2 linked regions of the Urbifossiella limnaea genome follow. The protein of the gene in region 1 interacts with the protein of each later gene in a pairwise test. Links are inferred from orthologs where the notes say so. Each region holds a gene or a part of one and is shown in the gene's direction. Other genes may lie near its edges.

Region 1 (3,235 bases):
GTGCGAGTCGAAGTGGAACCGGTCGAACGGCCTCGTGCTGCTGCTGCCGCACGGGTACGAGGGGCAAGGCCCGGAGCACTCCAGCGCCCGGCTCGAACGGTTCCTGCTGATGTGCGCCGAGGACAACATCCAGGTGGCGTACCCGACCACGCCGGCGCAAATCTTCCACCTCCTGCGGCGGCAGGTGAAGCGGAGCTTCCGCAAGCCGCTGATCGTGATGACGCCCAAGAGCCTGCTGCGGCTGCCGGCCGCGGTGTCTCCGGTCGAGGACTTTGCCGCCGGCGGCTTCCGCGAGGTGATCGACGACACGCTGCCGGACCCGGCCGCGGTGACGCGCGTGGTGGTGTGCTCGGGCAAGGTGTACTACGACCTGATGGTTCAGCGCGAGAAGCTCGGCACGAAGGCGGTGGCGGTGGTGCGGCTGGAACAGTTCTACCCGTGGCCGGAGGAGCAACTGCACGCCGTGCTGAGCCGCTACCGCCGCGCGACGGAGTGGGTGTGGGCGCAGGAGGAGTCGCAGAACATGGGCGGCTGGTTCTTCGTCGAGCCGCGGGTGCGGGCGATGGGGTTCCCGTTCGAGTACGTCGGCCGCGACGCCAGCGCCAGCCCGGCGACCGGCTCGCACCACGCCCACGAGGTCGAGCAGCGCGAGCTGGTGGAGGCGGCGTTCGGCGGCGCGGTGCCGCACCTGGTGGCGCTGAGCAAGCCGGCGGCGAACGGGAAGAACGGCAGCCACGCGCCGCAGAAGGCGGAGGCGGGCGCGAAGTAGGCGAGCCGCGCCCCGCGCGGGGCCGGGTGGCGAGTCACATTCGAGGAACCCACGATGCCGGTCGAGCAGGTGCGGGTGCCGCGGGCGGGGGAGTCGATCGCCGAGGGGACGCTGAACCGCTGGCTGAAGCCGGACGGGGCGTTCGTGAACGTGGACGACCCGCTGTTCGAACTCGGCACCGACAAGGCGACGCAGGAGGTGGCCGCGCAGGTCGCCGGAGTCCTCAAGATCCTCGTGAAGGAGGGGGAGACGGTCGCCGTGGAATCGGTGGTCGCGTCGATCGACACGGACGCGAAGGCCCCGGCGCCGCCTGCGGCTTCGCGGTCCGCGGCAGCGGAACCGCCACGCGAAAGCGCAAAGCCGCAGGCGGCAACTCAACCCGCGCCCGGCCCCGCCGCCTCGCGGCTGCTCGCGGAAGCGGGCGTGAGCGCCACCGCGGTGGCCGGAACCGCCCCCGGCGGCCGCGTCACGAAGGGCGACGTGATCGCGCACACCGACGCGCCGAAGAAGCCCGCGAACGGCACCCCGCCGCCGCCGAAGCCCGCGGCGCCCGCCCCGGCCCCCGGCTCCCGTATCACCCGTCAGCCGATGTCGCCGATCCGCAAGCGGATCGCGGAACGGCTGCTCGCGTCGCAGAACACGACCGCCACGCTGACGACGTTCAACGAGGCGGACATGACCGCCATCCAGGAGCTGCGGGCGAAGTACAACGAGCGGTTCGAGAAGAAGCACGGCGCCAAGCTCGGCTTCATGTCCGTGTTCGTAAAGGCGGCGGTCGAGGCGCTGAAGGCGTTCCCGCTCGTCAACGCCCGCATCGACGGCTCCGACATCGTTCACCAGCACTTCTACGACATCGGCGTCGCGGTCAGCACCGAGAAGGGGCTGATGGTGCCGGTGCTGCGCGGGGCCGACGACCTCGGTTTCGCCGACATCGAGAAGCGGATCGGCGAGTTGGCGAAGAAGGCCCGCGACGGCAAGATTTCGGTTACGGACCTGGAGGGCGGCACGTTCACGATCACGAACGGCGGCACGTTCGGGTCGATGATGAGCACGCCGATCCTGAACCCGCCGCAGGTGGCGATCCTGGGGATGCACAGCATCATCAAGCGGCCGGTGGCGGTGAACGACGCGGTGGTGATCCGCCCGATGATGTACCTGGCTCTGAGCTACGACCACCGCCTCATCGACGGCCGCGACGCGGTGCAGTTCCTGGTGCGGGTCAAGGAGTGCGTCGAGAACCCCGAGCGGATGCTGCTGGATATTTGAATCAGGAGGTTGGCCGCAAAAAGGCACAAAAGACGCAAAATAGAAGAGGACGAACTGGGAGTTCGGGTCGAACTCTGTCTCTCTTCATTTTGTGACTTTTGTGCCTTTTTGCGGCCAAACTCGGGAGTGCCCTCATGGCGGACGAGTACGACCTGGTGGTGATCGGCGCCGGGCCGGGCGGGTACACCGCGGCCATCCGCGCGGCGCAGCTGAAGATGAAGGTGGCGTGCGTCGAGAAGCGCGCCGGGAAGGCGCTCGGCGGCACCTGCCTGAACGTCGGCTGTATCCCCAGCAAGGCGCTGCTCGACAGTTCCGAGCACTACGAAGCCGCGCTGCACAAGCTCGCCCGCCACGGCGTGAAGGTGAGCGGCGTCCAGCTCGACCTGCCGACGATGCTCGCCCGCAAGGACAAGGTCGTCAAGGAACTCACCGGCGGCGTCGCGTTCCTGTTCAAGAAGTACGGCGTCACGCCGGTCTACGGCGCCGCGAAACTGCTGAAGGGGAACGCCGTCGAGGTGGCCGGCGAGGACGGCAAGACGACCACGCTGAAGGCCAAGAACGTGCTGCTGGCCACCGGCAGCGAGAGCGTCGAGCTGCCGTTCCTGAAGTACGACGGCAAGCACGTCGTGAGTTCCACCGAGGCGCTGAACTTCAGCCCCGTGCCGAAGCACCTCATCGTGGTGGGCGGCGGGTACATCGGCCTCGAACTCGGCTCCGTGTGGAAGCGGCTCGGCGCGAAGGTGACCGTCGTCGAGTTCCTGCCGCGCATCCTGGCCATCAGCGACGGCGAGGTCGCGGCCGAGGTGTTCAAGCTCCTCAAGCAGCAGGGGATGGAGTTCCACCTGGAAACGAAGGTGACCGGCGCCGCCATCAAGGGCGACACCGTGACCGTGACGGCGCAGGCGAAAGACGGCAAGGAGTTGAAGTTCGAGGGCGACCGCGTGCTGGTGGCGGTCGGCCGGCGGCCGTTCACAGCGGGGCTCGGGCTCGACGAGGCGGGCGTGACGTACGACCCGAAGACGCGGCAGATCCCCGTGGACGAGTCGTTCCGCACGAACGTCCCCGGCGTGTACGCGATCGGCGACCTGATCGCCGGCCCGATGCTGGCACACAAGGCGAGCGAGGAAGGCGTGGTGTTCGCAGAGCGGCTGGCGGGGATGAAGCCGCACATCAACTACGACGCGATCCCGAGCGTCATCT
Region 2 (3,303 bases), 4.7 Mb from region 1 along the record:
CGTCCGCCGACAGGTCGGCGTAGCGGTACGACTCGCCGGGCGTCAGGCGGAACGGCAGCTCGCCCTCCGCGCCGTTCACCGTCGCCGTGCCCGTCTCCGCGACGACGAACCGTTCCTGCGCTTCGGGCAACTCGACGGCGGCGCCGGCTTCCAGCTCCTGAAGCACCGGTCGGTCGGCGGACGGGGGTTGCTCGAACAGCAGGTAGTAGCGGCCCTGCGCCTCGGAGAGCCAGCCCCAGCGGCCGTCGGCGAACGCGGCGTACCACTCGTCCCAGACGCCGCCCGCGGGGTGGGCCAGCTGCGTCCGGCCGGTGAGCTGGAACTTGCGGCCGTCGTACTTCCCCTCGATGCCGACGCGGAGCACGGCCCCGGTGTCCACCAGCGCCGCGACCTTACCCAGGTCTTCGACGGCCCGGTCGCCGCGGGCCACGGCGGAGCGGCAGTACGGGCACACGGCGACCATCGAGCCGCCGACGGCGAACACGACCGGCCCGCCGCACGACGGGCACTGCACCCGGACGCTCATCGGCCGGCCTCCGTGTCGGGAACGCCCCGCTGTACCTCGCGCACCTGCACCCGGGCGGCGCCCAGCGCGTCGGCGAGGCGTGCCTCCCACGGCCACCGCGGCCGCGGCCGGCAGCAGTACAGGTTGAACGTGGCCAGCCCGTGCTCGGGGAACGTGTGGCAGGCCAGGTGCGACTCGGCCAGCAGGTACAGCCCGGTGACGCCGCCCGGCCCGGGGAACTGGTGCCACAGCGGCTCGCCGACGCGGGTGAGTTTCAGCTCGCCGAGCAGCGATTCGCAGACGCGGCGGAGCAGGGCGGTGGTGCGGAGGCGGTCGGGGTCGCAGCCGAACGCCTCCACGACCCACTCGGCGCCGGCCGGCGGGTGGGTCGTGATTTCGGTCGTGGTACGGGGCGTGTTCACCGCCGTATCACCGATACCCGCCCGCGCCGGCCGCGTCAACCGGCCGGGCCTACAATGGGCGCGACCCACCACCCGGAGAGTACCCGATGGCCGACGCCCGCGACGCCCAGCTCCTCGTCATCGGCGGCGGCCCCGGCGGCTACCCGGCCGCCCTCCACGCCGCCGACCACGGGATGAAAGTGGTCCTCGTGGACGAAGACCCGCGGCTCGGCGGCGTCTGCCTGAACCGCGGCTGCATCCCGTCCAAGGCGCTGCTCCACGTCGCCAAGGTCATCCGCGAGGCCCGGCACGTCGCCGAGTGCGGCCTCACCTTCGGCGAGCCGAAAGTCGATCTCGACAAGCTGCGGGAGTTCGTGCAGCAGAAGGTCGTCGGCAGGCTGACCGGCGGCATCGGCCAGCTCACCAAGGGCCGCGGTGTCGAGGTCGTGAGGGGGCACGCCACGTTCATCGACGCCAACACCGTGCAGGTGACCGGCGACCAGCCGCAGACCATCAAGTTCCAGAACTGCATCATCGCCACCGGGTCGGTGCCGACGGTGCCGAAGCCGTGGCAGCTCGGCGACCCGCGCGTGATGGACAGCACCGCGGCGCTGCTCGTGCCCGACGTGCCCAAGACGATGCTCGTCATCGGCGGCGGCTACATCGGCCTGGAGATCGGCAGCGTCTACGCCGCGCTCGGCTCCAAGATCACCGTCGTGGAGGCGCTCGACGGGCTGCTGCCGCTCGCCGACCGCGACCTGGTGGCGCCGCTGGAGAAGAAGCTGCGCGGCGAGTTCGCGGCGATCTACGTCAACACGAAGGTGGCGAAGCTGGAGGCGAAGCCCGAAGGCATCGTCGTCACGCTCGAAGGGAAGGACGTGCCGGGTTCGATCACCTACGACCGCGTGCTGGTGTCGGTGGGCCGGCGGCCGAACTTCGCCGACCTCGGGCTCGACAAGGCCGGCGTGAAGCAGGACGAGCGCGGGTTCGTCGTGGTCGATAAGCAGCGCCGGACGAACGTGCCGAACATCCAGGCCATCGGCGACATCGCCGGCGAACCCGGCCTGGCGCACAAGGCCACGGCCGAGGCGCGGGTCGCGGTCGAGGTGCTGCTCGGGGAGCCGGCCGAGTGGGGGCCGCGGGCCATCCCGGCGGTGATCTTCACCGACCCGGAAATCGCCTGGGCTGGCCTGACGCAGAAGGACGCCGAGGCGCAGGGCGTGCCGCACGAGGTGCTGAAGTTCCCGTGGGCGGCGAGCGGTCGGGCCGTGAGCATCGGCCGCACCGAGGGGCTGACCAAGATGCTGGTGGATCCCGAGGGGAAGCGGGTGCTCGGCGTCGGCATCGTCGGCGCGGGCGCGGGGGAGATGATCGCCGAGGGCGTGCTGGCGGTCGAGATGGGGGCCGTCGCGCGGGACGTGCTGGAGAGCATCCACCCGCACCCGACTCTGAGCGAGACGGTGATGGAGAGCGCCGAGCTGGCCTACGGCGCCGCCACGCACGTCGCCCGGCCGCGGAAGGCGGCGAAGTAGCCGCCGGTCAGACTTCGACTGGCTTCGCAGCCGGAACCACCCGGCCCGGACGGTGGGGGCGGAGATTCCGCTTCCCGGCCCGCCGGCCGAGGCCGACGAGCCAGTTCCGCGCCGGCACTTCCACCAGTCGGTACACGGCCATCGACACCACGAGCGCCGCGGCCAGGAAGCCGCCGGCCTGCGCGAACACGCCGACTTCGGCGAGCGGCAGCCACGAGTCGAGCTGCGTGAACACGATCGTGTGCGTGAGGTAGAAGCTGTAGCTCGACTCGCCGAGGAACACCGGCACCCGGCCGGCCAGGAGCCGCGACAGGTGGCCGCGCTGCCGGGCGAACACGGCTACGACCAGCGCGAACGCCGGCGTGTAGTACCCGACCAGCCGGACCAGTAGCGGCAGCCGGTTCGAGTAGCCCACCGCCACGCCGACCGCCACCAGCGCCGCCAGTTCCAGCCCCGTCCACCGCCACCGGCCCGCGGCCGGCGCGTCGCCCCCGCTGCGGACGTAGTCCAGACCGAGCGCCACGCCGACGATGAATTCGGCCAGCCGCACGAGCGGGCAGACCATCAGGTACTGCGTCCACGGGTTCACGTTCGAGCACTGCCAGTACATCAGGCCGAACTCCGCCGCCCACGCCGCCCCGGCGAGCGCCCACAGCCGGCGCCGCCGCAGGCCCGGCAGCTTCGCCGCGGTCCACACGAACGCGGGGAGGCAGAGGTAGAAGAACACCTCGTCCGAGAGCGACCAGGCGGTCGGGTTCATCCCCGGCGGGTACGGGCTCGGGGCGGGCGTCCAGACCTGCACGAGCAGCAGGTTCGCGCCCACCCCCCACCCCGTGGTCGGCGGCGGCACCAGCGGCAGGACCGC

What was found.
Region 2: the proteins of odhB (region 1) and lpdA interact in binary tests that used the Escherichia coli proteins (3 or more experiments, as listed by UniProt). The link is inferred for Urbifossiella limnaea from one-to-one orthologs.

What each region holds. Positions count from the first base shown.
Region 1 is NZ_CP036273.1:5,982,203-5,985,437, forward strand. What follows is about bases 6-2,929. They hold odhB (2-oxoglutarate dehydrogenase complex dihydrolipoyllysine-residue succinyltransferase), read left to right. Parts: upstream 6-823; coding sequence 824-2,035; downstream 2,036-2,929. Other genes in these bases: ETAA1_RS24375 (2-oxoglutarate dehydrogenase E1 component), read left to right, coding at 6-769; lpdA (dihydrolipoyl dehydrogenase), read left to right, coding at 2,170-2,929. Also shown: more of ETAA1_RS24375, read left to right, coding at 1-5; more of lpdA, read left to right, coding at 2,930-3,235. UniProt on the Escherichia coli protein: E2 component of the 2-oxoglutarate dehydrogenase (OGDH) complex which catalyzes the second step in the conversion of 2-oxoglutarate to succinyl-CoA and CO(2).
Region 2 is NZ_CP036273.1:1,248,786-1,252,088, forward strand. The notes cover bases 234-3,225. They hold lpdA (dihydrolipoyl dehydrogenase), read left to right. Parts: upstream 234-1,013; coding sequence 1,014-2,438; downstream 2,439-3,225. Other genes in these bases: ETAA1_RS05005 (DUF4178 domain-containing protein), read right to left, coding at 234-526; speD (S-adenosylmethionine decarboxylase), read right to left, coding at 523-927; ETAA1_RS05020 (acyltransferase family protein), read right to left, coding at 2,446-3,225. In the rest of the region: more of ETAA1_RS05005, read right to left, coding at 1-233; more of ETAA1_RS05020, read right to left, coding at 3,226-3,303. UniProt on the Escherichia coli protein: Lipoamide dehydrogenase is a component of the glycine cleavage system as well as of the alpha-ketoacid dehydrogenase complexes.